DNA from 3 places in the Arthrobacter halodurans genome. Region 1 is predicted to be linked to each of the others. Evidence: riboswitches for the same ligand, from Rfam matches in the RefSeq annotation. Region 1 holds a riboswitch; each other region holds the start of a gene.
The links. Region 1 has a riboswitch for S-adenosylmethionine ahead of ACETWP_RS11990 (bifunctional o-acetylhomoserine/o-acetylserine sulfhydrylase). Riboswitches for the same ligand answer to the same signal wherever they lie in the genome.
Positions count from the first base shown of each region.

Region 2: another riboswitch for S-adenosylmethionine. It lies ahead of ACETWP_RS12540 (hypothetical protein); the one in region 1 lies ahead of ACETWP_RS11990 (bifunctional o-acetylhomoserine/o-acetylserine sulfhydrylase).
Region 3: another riboswitch for S-adenosylmethionine. It lies ahead of ACETWP_RS08000 (acyl-CoA dehydrogenase family protein); the one in region 1 lies ahead of ACETWP_RS11990 (bifunctional o-acetylhomoserine/o-acetylserine sulfhydrylase).

Region 1 is NZ_JBHDLJ010000009.1:127,512-132,507, forward strand. It holds gene ACETWP_RS11970 (formimidoylglutamate deiminase) at 1-148, shown strand, start outside; gene hutI (imidazolonepropionase) at 145-1,338, shown strand; gene ACETWP_RS11980 (CPBP family intramembrane glutamic endopeptidase) at 1,364-2,158, shown strand; gene ACETWP_RS11985 (VOC family protein) at 2,190-2,834, opposite strand; SAM riboswitch class IV at 2,985-3,102, shown strand; gene ACETWP_RS11990 (bifunctional o-acetylhomoserine/o-acetylserine sulfhydrylase) at 3,174-4,514, shown strand; gene metX (homoserine O-acetyltransferase MetX) at 4,517-4,996, shown strand, end outside.
Region 2 is NZ_JBHDLJ010000010.1:95,507-100,502, reverse strand. It holds gene ACETWP_RS12560 (alpha-ketoglutarate-dependent dioxygenase AlkB family protein) at 1-350, shown strand, start outside; gene ACETWP_RS12555 (DNA-3-methyladenine glycosylase I) at 347-952, shown strand; gene ACETWP_RS12550 (DNA-3-methyladenine glycosylase 2) at 949-1,902, shown strand; gene ACETWP_RS12545 (siderophore-interacting protein) at 1,937-2,773, opposite strand; SAM riboswitch class IV at 2,956-3,073, shown strand; gene ACETWP_RS12540 (hypothetical protein) at 3,086-3,553, shown strand; gene ACETWP_RS12535 (acyl-CoA thioesterase) at 3,557-3,988, opposite strand; gene ACETWP_RS12530 (App1 family protein phosphatidate phosphatase) at 4,018-4,996, opposite strand, start outside.
Region 3 is NZ_JBHDLJ010000005.1:66,348-71,343, forward strand. It holds gene fmdA (formamidase) at 99-1,355, opposite strand; gene ACETWP_RS07990 (FmdB family zinc ribbon protein) at 1,408-1,695, opposite strand; gene ACETWP_RS07995 (AmiS/UreI family transporter) at 1,724-2,344, opposite strand; SAM riboswitch class I at 2,538-2,634, shown strand; gene ACETWP_RS08000 (acyl-CoA dehydrogenase family protein) at 2,641-4,011, shown strand; SAM riboswitch class I at 4,108-4,196, shown strand; gene ACETWP_RS08005 (methionine ABC transporter ATP-binding protein) at 4,307-4,996, shown strand, end outside.

The DNA.
Region 1 (4,996 bases):
GCAACTCCCGCTGACCGCGACGGCGTCCGACGTCGCCTCCGTCGTCGTCAACGGCGTCGAGGTGGCGCGCGACGGCATCCACGCCGGCCTCGGCGATCCCGCCGGGCTCTACCGCGCCTTCCTGGCCGAACATCCGGAGTTCGCATGAGTGCCACGCTGATCACCAACATCGCCGAGCTGACCACCCAGGATCCGGAGCGCCGCGTCCTGGCGGACGCCGCCGTCGTGCTCGACGGCGACCGGATCGCCTGGATCGGCCCGGCCGCGGCCGCCCCGGCGGCCGACGAGGCCTACGACGCCGCCGGCCGGGCCGCGCTGCCGGGGTGGGTGGACTCGCACACGCACCTGGTCTTCGCCGGGGACCGGAGCGCCGAGTTCGAGGCCAGGATGGCGGGGCGGGAATACGCCGCGGGGGGCATCGCCGTCACCACGGACGCGACCCGCGCGGCGGGCGACTACGAGCTCACCCGCCTGCTGCTGGGGCGCGTGGCCGAGGCCGTCGCCGGCGGCACCACGTACCTGGAGACCAAGACCGGCTACGGCCTGAGCGTGGAGGAGGAGTCCCGGCACGCGCGGATCGCGTCCACGGTCGCCGACCAGGTCACCTATCTCGGAGCGCATCTGGTCCCCGCCAGGGCCGACGCAGACGAGTACACCGACCTCGTCTGCGGCGGGATGCTCGCCGCCGTCCTCCCGTACGTGAGCTGGGCCGACGTCTTCTGCGAGCGGGGGGCCTTCACGGAGGAGCAGTCCCGGCGCGTCCTCGACGCCTGCCGGCGGGCGGGCCTGGGACTGCGCGTCCACGGGAACCAGCTGGGACCGGGGCCGGGGGTGCGGCTGGCGGTCGAGTTCGGCGCCGCCAGCGTGGACCACGTGAACCACCTGGACGACGACGACGTCGCCGCGCTCGCCGGCAGCTGGTCCGGCTGGGACCCCGCCGCGGCGCGCGGCGCGCGCGGCACCGTGGCCACCTGCCTGCCCGCCTGCGACCTCTCCACGCGGCAGCCGCTCGCGCCGGGGCGACGGCTCGTCGACGCGGGGGTGGAGATCGCGCTGGCCTCCAACTGCAACCCGGGCACCAGCTACACGACGTCGATGAACTTCTGCGTCGCGACGGCCGTCCTGCAGATGCGGCTGACGGTGGACGAGGCCGTGCGGGCGGCCACGTTCGGCGGCGCTTTGGCCCTGGGCGTGCAGGACAGCGTCGGGTCGCTCGAGGTGGGCAAGCGCGCCGACCTCCAGCTGCTCAACGCGCCGTCCGCGACCCATCTGGCGTACCGCCCCGGGATGCCGCTGACCGGCGCGGTCTGGCGGGCGGGTGTCCGGCACGGCGGCTGAGCCGCCGCATCGCTAGGATCGGGTCATGGACCGAGTGCGCAACGACCCGCGGCAGACCGGAACCGGCGGCCCGACGAAGGACCACCGGCGGCTGAAAGTGGAGCTCCTCATCGTCCTCGGCCTCTCGCTCGGGCAGTCCGCGGTCTACGCCGTGGTCAGCCTCATGGACAAGCTCAGTCGCGCCCCGCTGGCGGACCAGACGACCAGCATGAACAACAGCCTCAGCGAGCGCCCGTATTTCGACCTGACGTACCAGCTGCTCGACATCGTCTTCGCCCTGGTGCCGGTGGCGCTGGTGTTCTTCCTCTTCGCGCACGCGGGCGCCAACGGCTTCCGGCGCATGGGGTTCGACCTGCGCAGGCCCTGGGCCGACCTCGGGTGGGGGGTCGCGCTCTTCGTCGGGATCGGGCTGGGCACGCTGGCCATGTACGCCGTCGGCCGCTCCCTCGGGGTGACCACGGCGATCGTCCCGGCCGCGCTCGAGCCGTACTGGTGGACCGTGCCCGTCCTGGCCCTGTCCGCGGTGCGCCACGGCGTCGTGGAGGAGGTCATCGTCGTCGGCTACCTGTTCGACCGCCTGCGGCGGCTCGGCTGGGGCGTGTGGCCGATCCTGCTCGCCTCCGCCCTGCTGCGCGGCAGCTACCACCTGTACCAGGGGTTCGGGCCGTTCGTCGGGAACGTGCTCATGGGCCTGGTGTTCGGCTGGCTGTACCTGCGCTACAAGCGCGTCATGCCGCTGGTGATCGCCCACGCGCTGCTGGACACCGCGGGATTCGTCGGATACTCGCTCCTCGGTCCGGCGATCGGGTTGGGGACCTAGGCCCGGACCCGACCGCCGGACCGCGACGGCGCTAGACCGTCACCGCTCCGTGGGGGGTGTCGAAGGTGACGGACATGATGCCGGGAGTTCCGTTGGGCGCCTGCCACTCCACCTCGACGCCCTCCAGCGGGCTCTGCTCGGGGGTGCCGAGCCATTCGCGGACGCGCTCCCGGGAGCCCGCGATCGTGATCTTGGAGATCCGCCCCTGCGGGGCCAGGGCCTTGGACGGGTGGAGGTCCTCTGTGCCGTCGTCCCAGCGCAGCATGTAGGGGACCTGCGGGTCGGAGATCAGGCCCTTAATGCCGATCTGCTGCCACGTCAGTTCCTGGCCGTCCGGGAACTTCCGGTTGCCCGGCACGGAGGAGCGGCCCAGCCGCTCCTCGAAGGGCGCCAGATCGTCGACGGCGACGCACCAGCCCATCCAGCCGCCGCCCATCTCGGAGCGGGCGCGCACGGCCTGCCCGAAGGGCGCCTTGTCCGACGCCGGGTGATTCAGCACCTCCACCACCTCCAGGTACTGGTCGTTCAGCAGCGGGAAAATCACATTCCGCGTGCCGAAACGGGGATGGACGCCGCCCTTGACGGACTCGATCCCCAACATGTCTGCGATGCGCCCGGCCGTGGCCGCCAGCCCATCAGGTCCGCAAGCGTAAGAAACATGGTCCAACCTCATCATGTGCCCATGATGGCACTTTGTGAGGTGGGTCTCGACTTAGGCTCCCCTAATACGCGCCTGACAGCGGGCGGAAGGCGAAATGCGTACCTCCGGCGTCACAAAACGGCCGCGGATCTTGCCGCCCGCGCGACCGTCCGTAGACTGGTGGTAGGTCATGAGTGCCAGCGCGAAACCCCGGTTTGCTGGCCGGCAACCCTCCACTCGCGGTGGGGTGCCCCGGGTGAGGACCTGGCTCCGCGCCGCGAAGGGCGTGGGGCAAGCGCGGGTCGTTTCCGGCGGCGCCACCGTCCGGTGGGCCCGCCGCAGGGGACGGCCCCTCCGACGAAGGGGAGCACCACGATGTCCAGCAACTGGTCCTTTGAGACGCGACAGATCCATTCCGGGCAGACGCCCGACGAGGCGACGGGCGCCCGGGCCCTCCCGATCTACCAGACGACGTCGTTCGTCTTCCCGAGCGCCGAGAGCGCGGCGGCCCGGTTCGCCCTCCAGGAGCTCGCGCCGATCTACACCCGCATCGGCAACCCCACGCAGGAGGCCGTGGAGACCCGCATCGCCGACCTCGAGGGGGGCGTCGGCGCGCTGCTGCTGTCCTCCGGCCAGGCGGCGACGACATACTCCATCCTCAACGTCGCCGAGTCCGGGGACCACGTGGTCGCCAGCCCCAGCCTTTACGGGGGCACGCAGAACCTCTTCAAGCACACCCTGCGCAAGCTCGGGATCGAGGTGACGTTCGTGGCCGACCCGGACGACCTCGACCAGTGGCGCGCGGCCGCGCGCCCGAACACCAAGGCGTTCTTCGGCGAGGTCGTCGCCAACCCGCGCCAGGACGTGCTCGACATTGAGGGCGTCAGCGCCGTCGCCCACGAGGTCGGCGTGCCGCTGATCGTCGACAACACGCTGTCCACGCCGTTCCTGATCCGCCCGATCGAGTGGGGCGCGGACATCGTCGTCCACTCGGCCACCAAGTACCTCGGCGGGCACGGCACGGCCATGGCCGGCGTCATCGTGGACTCCGGGAACTTCGACTTCGCGGCGGACCCGCAGCGGTTCCCCGGCTTCAACACGCCGGACGAGTCCTACAACGGGCTGGTCTTCGCGCGGGACCTCGGGGTCGGCGGGCTGCTCGGCGCGAACCTGGCGTTTGTCCTCAAGGCGCGCGTACAGCTCCTGCGCGACCTCGGATCCGCCGTCGCGCCGCTCAACGCGTTCCTCATCGCCCAGGGACTGGAGACGCTCAGCCTGCGCATGGAGCGCCACGTCTCCAACGCGCAGGCCGTCGCCGAGTGGCTCGAGACCCAGGAGCAGGTCGGGTCCGTCGTCTACGCGGGACTCCCGTCCAGCCCCTGGTTCGAGCGCGGCCGCCGGTACGGACCGCGCGGCACGGGGGCGATCGTGTCCTTCGAGATCGCCGGCGGCAAGGAGGCGGGGCAGGCCTTCGTCGACGCGCTCGTGCTGCACTCCCACGTGGCCAACGTCGGCGACGTCCGCTCGCTCGTGATCCACCCGGCCTCGACGACCCATTCCCAGCTCGCGGAGGCCGAGCAGCGTGCCGCCGGGGTCACCCCGGGCCTGGTGCGGCTGGCGGTCGGGATCGAGCACATCGACGACATCATCGCCGACCTGGCCGCGGGATTCGACGCCGTGCGCACCGGCGCCACCGACCTCCAGGCGGTGAAGTGAGCATCGACTTCGGCACCGCATCCCAGCGCCTGACCCGGACGGACGCCGCGGGGCCCGGGCGGGACGGTGTCCTGCGCACCCTGCGGACGGGCCCGTTCCGTTTCGAGACCGGCGGCTCGCTGCCGTTCCTCGACGTGGGCTACGAGACGTGGGGCCGGCTCGACGCCGACGCCTCCAACGCCGTGCTGCTCCACCACGCGCTGACCGGCGACACGCACGTGGCCCGCGGCGAGGGCGCGGAGCCGGGATGGTGGGACGGCTTCGTCGGTCCCGGCCGCACCATCGACACCGACCGCTTCTTCGTTGTCGCGGCCAACATGGTCGGCGGCTGCTACGGGACCACCGGGCCGTCCAGCCCGGATCCGGACGGCAGGCCCTGGGGTTCGCGGTTCCCGTTCACGACCGTCCGCGATTCCGTCCGCGCCGAGGCGCGGCTGGCCGACGCGCTGGGCATCGACCGTTGGCACACGGTGCTCGGCGGC
Region 2 (4,996 bases), on a different contig from region 1:
CCGACGCCGCGCTGGTGAACCACTACGACGCCACGGCCAAGATGGGCATGCACCAGGACAAGGACGAACGGTCCCCGGCCCCGGTCGTCTCGCTGTCCATCGGCGACGACTGCCTCTTCCGCTTCGGCAACACACGGACGCGGGGGAAGCCCTACCGCGACGTGGAGCTACTGTCCGGGGACCTCTTCGTGTTCGGCGGCGCCTCCCGGCTGGCCTACCATGGCATTCCCAAGGTCCACGCGGGCACGGCCCCGGACGGCTGCGGCCTGGCCACCGGCCGGATCAACATCACCCTGCGCTCCACCGGGCTGGACGAGACGCGGGCGGACACGGAAGGGGCGCGGCAGTGACGGAGCATCCGGCGGGGACCGTGCTCGGCGACGACGGGCTCGCCCGTCCGCCCTGGGCCAGCACCGATCCCCTGCTGCGCGACTACTACGACACCGAATGGGGCCTGCCCGTCCGCGACGAGCGCGGGCTGTACGAACGCATCAGCCTCGAGGCCTTCCAGGCGGGGCTCTCGTGGGCCACGATCCTGCGCAAGCGCCCCGCCTTCCGCGCGGCGTTCGACGGCTTCCGCCCGGACACCGTCGCCGCGTACTCCGACGCGGACGTCGAACGGCTGATGGGCGACGCGGGCATCGTCAGGAACCGGGCGAAGATCCTGGCGGCCATCACCAACGCCCGGGCGACCGTCGCGCTGCGCGACGAAGGCGGGCTCGTGGAATTCGTCTGGTCCTTCCGGCCGGAGACGACGCCGGAACCGCGCACCTTCGACGACGTGCCGACCAGGTCGCCCGAATCCCTCGCCCTGTCCAAGGCGCTGCGGGGAAAGGGCTTCGCCTTCGTGGGTCCCACCACGATGTACGCGCTCATGGAGGCCATCGGCATCATCGACACGCATCTGGTCGACAGCCACCGCCGCGGTTCGTCCGGCGTCTGGCCCGCGTGAGCGCGGACCCCGGAACCGGCACCGGGCGCGCCCGGATGATCCGCGCCCGCGGAGGACTCGCGGCCGGGCCGCTGCTCGGGGCCCTGGCCGCCCACGCGATCCCCGGGGTCGACGTCGTGGACCGGTCCGCGGGCACGCACCGCCGCGCCGTCCCGTTGGCGGGCGGATACCGCGCCGTGACGCTGTCGGCGGACGCGGACGGGGTGCGGGTGCTCGCCGCGCTCCGCGGCGGGCCGCCATCGGATGCGGCCCGCCCTGCAGCGGACGCGGGCCCCGACGCCGGGGAGGCCCGGGAGTTGGAGGGACTCATCACGCGCTGGCTGGACCTGGACACCGACCTGGCGCCGGTGAACGCGTCCCTGCGGCGCGATCCCGTGCTGGCCCCGCTGGTCTCCGCACGGCCGGGGCTGCGCATCGTGGGTTACCTGACCCACTTCGAGGCCGCCGCCACCACGGTTCTCGGTCAGCAGGTCTCGCTGGCCGCCGCCCGGACCTTCGCGGGTCGCCTGGTGTCGGCGTTCGGCGCGGACGGGCCCGGCGGGCTGAGGCTGTTCCCCGAACCCGGCACCATCGCCGCCCTCGACCCCGAGGAGTTGCGCGCCGCCGTCGGCGTCACCCGCGTCCGGGCCCGCACCGTGCACGCCGTCGCCGCCGCGCTCGCCGCCGCGTCCGCGCCCGTCGGAGGGCCGCCGGGCCGCGAAATCGGCCACGGTGGATTTCCGCTCTCGCGGGCGGAGCTGCTGGCGTTGCCGGGCATCGGTCCCTGGACGGCGGACTACCTGGCCGTGCGGGCGGCCAGGGACCGCGACGCGTTCGCGCCCGGCGACCTGGTGCTCCGCCGCGCGCTCGGCGGCATCACCGCACGGGAGGCCGCGGCCCGGGCCGAGCGGTGGCGCCCCTACCGGGCGCATGCCCTGTTCCACCTGTGGACCGCCGCGGCCTATCCCTGACGCGGGCCCGCGGGCGGAAAGCGGCAACCCGCGGCTAGTCCGGGAAGATCTGCCCGATGGGCTCGCGCTTCTCGGCCTGGAAGGTGTCCTCGGCGCGCCCGAACGCCCAGTAGGCAGACAGGGACATGCGCCGGCGGTCCACACCCTTCTCGTCGGCCAGATAGCGGCGCAGCGCCTTGACCATCTCCCGCTCCCCGTGGGCGAACACCTGCACCTGGCCCGGCAGCCAGGCGCCCTCCATCACGGCCGCGGCCAGCAGCGTGCTTTCGGGGGTGAAGACCCCGCCTCGGTGCAGCCAGTGCACGGCGACGCCGGGAGGGGCCGCCAGCGCCAGCTCGTCCGCGGGCCCGGCGACCTCCAGGTACGCGATGCCGCGCGCCGAGTCGTCCATGGCCTCCAGCGCCGCGGCGATGGCCGGCAGCGCGGACTCGTCGCCGGCCAGCAGGTGCCAGTCCGCGTCGGGGTCCGGGCGGTACATGCCGCCGGGCCCGGAGAAGCACACCCTGTCGCCGGGCCGGGCAGACGCGGCCCAGGGGCCGGCGATGCCGTCGTCGCCGTGCACCACGAAGTCCACCTGCAGGGTCCGGGCCTCCTCGTCGACCCGGCGGACGGTGTAGGTCCGCCGCACCGGCAACTGCTCGGGCGCCAGCCGCGCGCGCAGCGCGTCGAGGTCGTAGGGCGGCTCCAGGCCGAGCGCCGGATCGGCGAAGAGCAGCTTGATGTACTTGTCCGTGGCGTCCTTGTTCCGATAGGCGGCGAATCCCTCGCCGCCCAGCGTCAGGCGCACCATGTGCTCACTGAGCGTCTCCGACGCCAGCACCTCCAGGACCACCTGGGGGCGCGGCGGCCGTGCAGTGGGTGGAACGGTCATGCGGCGTTCTCTCCTTCGGGTGTCGGCGTGCTCCGGCGTGTCGTTCCTTCCCAGCCAATCCCACCGCCGCGCGCAACGCAAACCCGCGGCGCGCAACGCAAACCCGCGGCGCGCGCCGCACCGCCCCGCGCGCCGGCCGCGCGCCGGCCGCGCGCCGGCCGCGCGGGATAGGATGGGGGCAGCTTCACGAGATGCGGCCAGCCACGGGCTCCGACCCGGCCGCACACCAACCCCATGCTTCACGGGTGGTTCGGATGACGAAAGCGGTCCGGCCCACAAGGCGCCGGGCAAGAGCAACGGAAGGTGTCCACCATGGGCTTTCACCTATCAACCACGGGCGCCGACGCGCACTGTTCCTCCGTGGACTCCGGACACGGACTGTGCCCGGCGCGGCTGCGCGGCGCGCTGGCCGACGCGACCGCCTGGGAAGCGGTCCACGTCGTCGTCTCGGTCCCCGACCAGCGCGTGGTCCTCCACACGCGCGACGGCCGCCGGCTGGGATTCCACACGCACGACGCCCTCCGGGTCGAGGCGCGGCTGGCGCCGCGGCGCGCCATGGACGCGGCCGCCAACACGCGCCGCTGTGTCTGGAACCGCAGCGCGGACATCCTCGGCCTGCCCTCCGACCCGGCACGGCACGCCGGTCGCGGCTACGTCAGTCTGGCCCGGGATCGGCTCGCGCCGTGCGGGTTCGCCCACGATGCCGGGCTGGCCGCCGCGTTCGACGCCGTCACCGCGGGACTGCGGGCCACCGATCCGTCGCGGCCGCGCCACGGGTAGGCGTCAGCGGAACACCGGATCCCCGAGGAACTCCCCGAGCGCCTCCCGGCGGTCGGCGGGAATCCGCAGGACGCGCGACTCGGCGGCCGAGAAGAAGGCCAGCGTCGTCGTCGCCTTGACGCAGAGCTCGCCGCCGAAGGGGTCGCGGAACTCGTAGCTCATGTCGAAGCTGGCCGGCTTGACCGCGGAGACCCACACGTCGACGTCGGCCGGGACGTTGCGGTAGTCCAGCGGGCGCACGTAGCGGATCCGGTGCTCCACCACGAGGGTCTGGGTGCCGTCGGGGACCGACGAGAAGAGGTCGACGGCGGGGGCGTTGCCGGGTTTGCCCGTCCCGCCGGGCACGCCGAAGGACGCGATGCGCGCCTCCTCCATCATGCGCACCAGATTCACGTTGTTGATGTGGCCGTAGGCGTCCATGTCGCTCCAGCGCATGGGGATCTGAACCCGCAGCCGGCGGCCGCTCACCCCGGCTCTCCGGTGCGCCGCTCGTCGGCCTCGACCAGGCCCAGCTTCTCGAGCTCGGCGATGATCTGCGCGCCGTCGGTCGCATAGACCCACGGGACGCCGGGGGTCGAGTCGACGGTGCCCTGCGAACGGCCGCCGGCCAGCACGGCCTCCGACGGGGTCAGCTGGCGGATGACGATCGCGCGCACGTTCTGCGGGTAGCGCTTCGCGAACTCCGCGTAGATCTCCGGGTCGTGCTGCCCGTCGTCGCCGACCAGCAGCCACCGCATGGTGGGGAACTCGGAGGCCAGCCGCCGCAGCTGGTCCACCTTGTGCTTCATGCCGGAACGGAACCAGCGACCCTCGGTCGGCCCCCAGTCGGTGAGCAGCAGCGCTCCATCCGGGTACAGGTTGCGGGACAGGAACCGGGCCAGGGTCGGCGCCACGTTCCACGCGCCCGTGGACAGGTACAGCACGGGCGAGGCGCTGCGGGCGCGCATCAGCCGCTCCATCATCACGGCCATCCCCGGCGTCGCGGCCCGGGCGTGCTCGTCCAGCACGAATGAGTTCCAAGCGGCCAGGAACGGCCGCGGCAGGGCCGTGACCATCACGGTGTCGTCGATGTCGCTCAGGAGGCCGAAGTCGACGTCGCCGTCCACCACGAACACCTCGGCGACCGAGGGTTCCGAATCCTCGCACCGGAGGGTGATGGAGTGCCATCCGGGCGTCAGGGACGCGGGGATGCGGGCGTCCAGGACGCCGCCGCGGTCGGCGTCGACCGTGAACTCCTGGCCGCCCACCGTGGCGACGACCTCGGCGAAGGGAATCGGCGAGGCGATGAAGTTCCGCCAGCCGCGCACGCCGTCGGAGACGATCCGCGCGTCGAGCTCCCCGTTGTCGAACGCCCCCCGCGGGGCCAGCACGATCCGCGCGAACACGCGGACCCATCCGTCGTCGGCGCCGGCGAGGCCGTAGCCCCGCGACGGGAGGACGTTG
Region 3 (4,996 bases), on a different contig from region 1:
CCTCCCCGGTCCGGCGCATTCCGCGCCGGACCGGGATCAGCGCCCCTGCCGGCCGCACAGGGTTTCAGGGTGACCGTCGAACCGATGGGAGACATGATCTAGGCGTTGGCCGAACGCGGCGCTCCAATCCCCGGATCGACCTGGTGGGGCCCCGCGGACGACGGCCGGACGTCGAAGTGGAACATCGCCGTGGGGAGATAGACGGTGGAGCAGGAGTTCGGGATGTCCACGACGCCCGAGAGCCGACCCTCGATCGGCGCGGCGCCGAGCAGCAGGTAGGCCTGTTCCGGGCTGTAGCCGAACTTGGTGAGGTAGTCGATGGCGTGCAGGCAGGCCCGCTGGTAGGACAGGTGGGAGTCCAGGTACTTCTGCTCGCCATCGAGGGTCACCGACGTTCCCGAGAACGCCAGCCACTCGCTGAACCGGGGATCCACGCGACCGGGCATGAAGATCGCGTTCTCGCTGACCCCGTAGGTCTCCATGCCGCCCTTGATGAGGTCCACGCGCAGGTCCAGGAACCCGCCCATCTCGATGGCGCCGCAGAATGTGATCTCGCCGTCGCCTTGGGAGAAGTGCAGGTCACCCATGGAGAGGTTGGCCCCGTCGACGAACACCGGATAGAACACCCGCGTGCCCTTCGAGAAGTTCTTGATGTCCTGGTTTCCGCCGTTCTCGCGTGGCGGGGCCGTGCGCGCGGCCTCGCCACCCACCCGCTCCCATTGGTCCCGGGGGAGGTGGCCGAGGACGGCGTGTTCCCCCTCGGGCGGCAGCGCCAGCGGCGGGACGCGGTTCGGGTCGGTGGCGATGAGGGCGCCCTCGCGCTTGTTCCACCTCGCGAGGAGCTCGGCCGACGGCGCCGTGCCCATCAGCCCGGGGTGGATCAGGCCCTCGAAGGAGACCTCGGGGACGTGCCGCGACGTCGCGACCTGTCCCGTGAAGTCCCAGATGGCCTTGTACGCGTCGGGGAACTGGTCCACCAGGAAGCCGCCGCCGTTGTTCCTCGAGAAGATGCCGGTGTAGCCCCAGCCTTGGCCGGCCAGCGCGCCCTTGTCCTCCTGCGGGATGGGCCCGACATCGAGGATGTCCACGACCAGGAGGTCGCCCGGCTTGGCGCCCTCGACGGCGAACGGGCCGCTGAGCTTGTGCACGGTCAACAGCGGGGCGTTGAGCACGTCGTCGGCGGAGTCGTCGTTGACGATCGCGCCGTCGAACCACTCGCGGCAGTCCACCCGGAAGGTGTCCCCCGGCTTGACGGTGGCGACCGGGGGGATCTCCGGGTGCCACCGGTTGTGTCCGACCTTCTCTTGGTCCTCGAACTTCTTGCTGGAATCGAGCGGGAAAATGACGTCAGGCATGGTGCTTGTCTCCTCGGCGATCTCGTGAAACTGGTTTCCTTCGGTTCCGCGGTCAGTCCCGCGGAAGCTTCTGGTGGAGCGGATGTGTCGTATAGCGGGTGGCGGGGCGGCGGCTTCGGCCGGGCAGGCCCGTGACGACCTCCGGCTCGTGGGCGCTGCGGAGCGTGGAGTCGATCAGCCCGAAGGCGGCGCTCCCGGCGACGGACAGGCGGGGCGCCGAGATCCGGCGGCCCGCCGGCTCGCCGCATTGCGCGCACGCCAGCTCCGCGGGCGCCTGGCCCATGGGGAAAGAGGCCTCGAACGTCGTGCCTTCCGGGCAGCGGAACTCGTACAGTGGCATGCGGATCTCCTCGCGGTGGTGGGGACGACTAGGCCGGCGCGGTGGCGGAAGCCCGGGACACCGCGGTGCGCTTGCCCAGGAACCAGGCGGCCGCCAGCGCGAGGAAGCCGCCCGCGGCCATCCAGATGGCGTTGGTGGTGGTGGCCTCGAAGGACCCCGACAACAGCAGGAGCGCGGGGATCGTTGCCGTGAGGTGGGCCACGATGATGGTGAACCACCCGGTGAACAGGGTCAGCGAGTCCTTGCCGAGGCCCAGCAAGAGGAAGAAGAGGAACCACAGGACGGCCCAAATCCACCAGATGACCCCGAACACGGGGTCGTTGGCTTGCGTGAAGTTCAGGATCCCGTAGCCGACGGCGCAGAACGCGACGAACAGGGAGAACCAGCCCAGGCCCTCGCCGGGAAGCCCGAAGGTCTGGTTCAGCGCGACGTACAGGTAGGTGAAGCCGAACAGGTAGAGTCCGGAAGCCCCGAGGATGACGGCGGGGTCGCCGTTCGACTGGGCGATGATGATGGTCGGGAACACGACCTGCATGGCACCGACGAAGAAATTGATGATGGCCGCGGACTTGCCGGGCACCTTGCCAATCAGCATCAGGCCGTTGATGAACAGGACGGCGCCGACGTACAGAAGACCGACGTTACTCAAGTGAATGCCCTCCGAAACGCGTCGTTGGGTTACGGGTTGTGGGCCGGATCTCGCGACGGATCCGGAATGCTTCACCGGTATTTGACAAGCTAGCCCCGGCCCCCGGGAAGGTCAACGGTTGTTGCCGGCAAACGCCAACCGGTCCGGCGACGCATTTGCCGCTGGCGCCGCTGGCCCTGTACAAAGGACTCACCAACCATCCAGAGCGGCTGAGAGATCTGGCTCGACGACGCCGCAGCAACCCCTTCCCGTCCGCGGGAGGAAGGTGCTCACGCCAGGACCGATGGAGTGATCCCATGGTTCCGCCCGTTTCCCCGCACGCTCCGCCGCCCGCCGACCCCGGCTTCGACGCCCGCGTGGCCGTCGCCCTGGACGAGCTGCCGCCACCGACCCCCGCGCGGCACCTGATCAAGCTGACCCCGGGGGTTCCCCCGGACGGCCGCTACGACGAGCTGGCCGCCGTCTTCCGGCCGGTGTTCGCGCGCATCGCCGAGGGGGCGGCGGCGCGCGACGCCGACCGGGTGCTGCCCTTCGAGCAGGTCGGCTGGCTCAACAAGGAGCGCTTCGGCGCCCTGCGCGTCCCCGTGTCCGACGGCGGCCACGGCGCCACCCTCGCCGACACCTTCCGCCTGCTGATCGAGCTCGCGGAGGCCGACTCGCAGGTCGCCCACCTGCTGCGCTCGCACGTCGGCTTCGTGGAGTCGATCCTGGCGCACGGGGACGCGGCGCTGCGCGGGCGCTGGTTCGCGCGTTTCGCCGCCGGACAGCTGGTCGGCAACGCCTACACCGAACGCGGGGGCAACGCGCTCGGCACGCTGAACACCGTCCTCGAGGAGCACGACGGCGGCTGGAGGCTCACGGGGGAGAAGTACTACTGCACCGGGACGATCTTCGCCGACTGGGTGGCGGTTGCCGCGGCCCGGCCGGGGCGGCCCGGCCGGGACATCGCCGTCGTGTCCACGCAGCATTCCGGGGTCCGCATCTTCGACGACTGGGACGGCTTCGGGCAGCAGCTCACGGGCACGGGATCGACGTCGTTCGCCGCGGTCCCCGTGGACACCGTGCTGCGGCCCGCCGACCTTGCGGCGCACCCGGAGTCCGCCGTGTTCCAGCTGGTCCTGCTCGCGGTGCAGGCGGGGATCTGCCGGGCCGTGCTCGGCGACGCCCGCGCCGCCGTGCAGGCCCGCACGAGGTCCTTCAGCACCGGAACCGGCGTGCCCGTGGCCGACGACCCGCAGGTCCTGCAGATCGTCGGGGAGATCTCGGCGAGCGCGTTCGCGGTCGACGCGGTGGTGCTCGCGGCCGTGGCCGAGCTGGAGTCGGTGTGCGGGACCGGGGCGGGACTCAGCGCCGCGGAGCGGTACGCGGTCTGCGAGCTCGCCGCGAACCGGGCGCAGACCGCGATCCAGCCGCTCGTGCTGGCGGCGGCCTCGCGGCTCTTCGACGGTCTCGGCGCGTCGTCGACCGCGCGGGCCTGCAACCTGGACCGCCACTGGCGCAATGCGCGGACCGTGGCCACCCACAACCCGGCGATCTACAAGGCGCGGATCGTCGGGGACTACGAGGTCAACGGCAACGCGCCGCTGCCGTTCGACGCCGTCGGCGACGTCGTGCCGCCGGACCACCGCCACCCGAGGACGCCCCGAACGGCGAAGAATACGCCGTAAGACGACGAAATATTTCGTCGGCATGGCGTGACGAGTTGGTGGATCGAAGAAAGTGCGATTCCATGGAATCGACGGCGGGGCACGCTCCGCCGTCGCACACCATCCAGAGCGGCCGAGAGACCTGGCTCATTGACGCCGCAGCAACCACCCTTCGGGGCCGGTGCTCATGCCAGGACCGATGGAGAATTCTTTCCACCACGTTCGGTCCGCTCGGACGCGCACCCCTGCCCGGGGCACGCGCCGCCCGGCCGCCGCGCGGCGGATTCTCTTCTCGGGACGACCTGAGGAGCATGACATGATCAGCATCCGGGACGTCTCGACGGTCTTCACGACCGCCGGGACCGACTTCACGGCCGTGGACCACGTGTCCCTGGAGATCCCACGGGGATCCATCCAGGGGATCATCGGCTTTTCCGGGGCGGGCAAGTCCACGCTGTTGCGCAACATCAACCTGCTGGAGCGGCCCACCTCCGGGCGGGTGTCGGTCGACGGGACCGACCTCACCGCGCTGGGGGACGAGGAGCTGCGCCGCGCCCGGCACCAGATCGGCATGATCTTCCAGCACTTCAACCTGCTGAACAACCGCACGGCGCAGCAGAACGTCGAGCTGAGCCTGAAGTTCGCCGGCGTCGAGAAGAAGGAGCGCCGGCGTCGGGCCAAGGAGGCCCTGGCGATCGTGGACATCGCGGACAAGGCCGATTCCTACCCGGCCCGCCTCTCCGGCGGCCAGAAGCAGCGCGTGGCGATCGCCCGCGCGCTGGCCACCGAGCCCAAGGTGCTGCTGTGCGACGAGCCGACGTCCGCGGTGGACCCCCGCACCACCGCCTCCGTGCTCCAGTACATCTCCGACATCAACGCCCAGCTGGGCATCACCACCGTGATCGTGACCCACGAGATGAACGTCGTGAAGGCCATCGCGGACAACGTCGCGATCCTCGAGGAGGGGCGGCTCGTGGAGCGCTTCGACCTCGCCGAGCTCGACCGG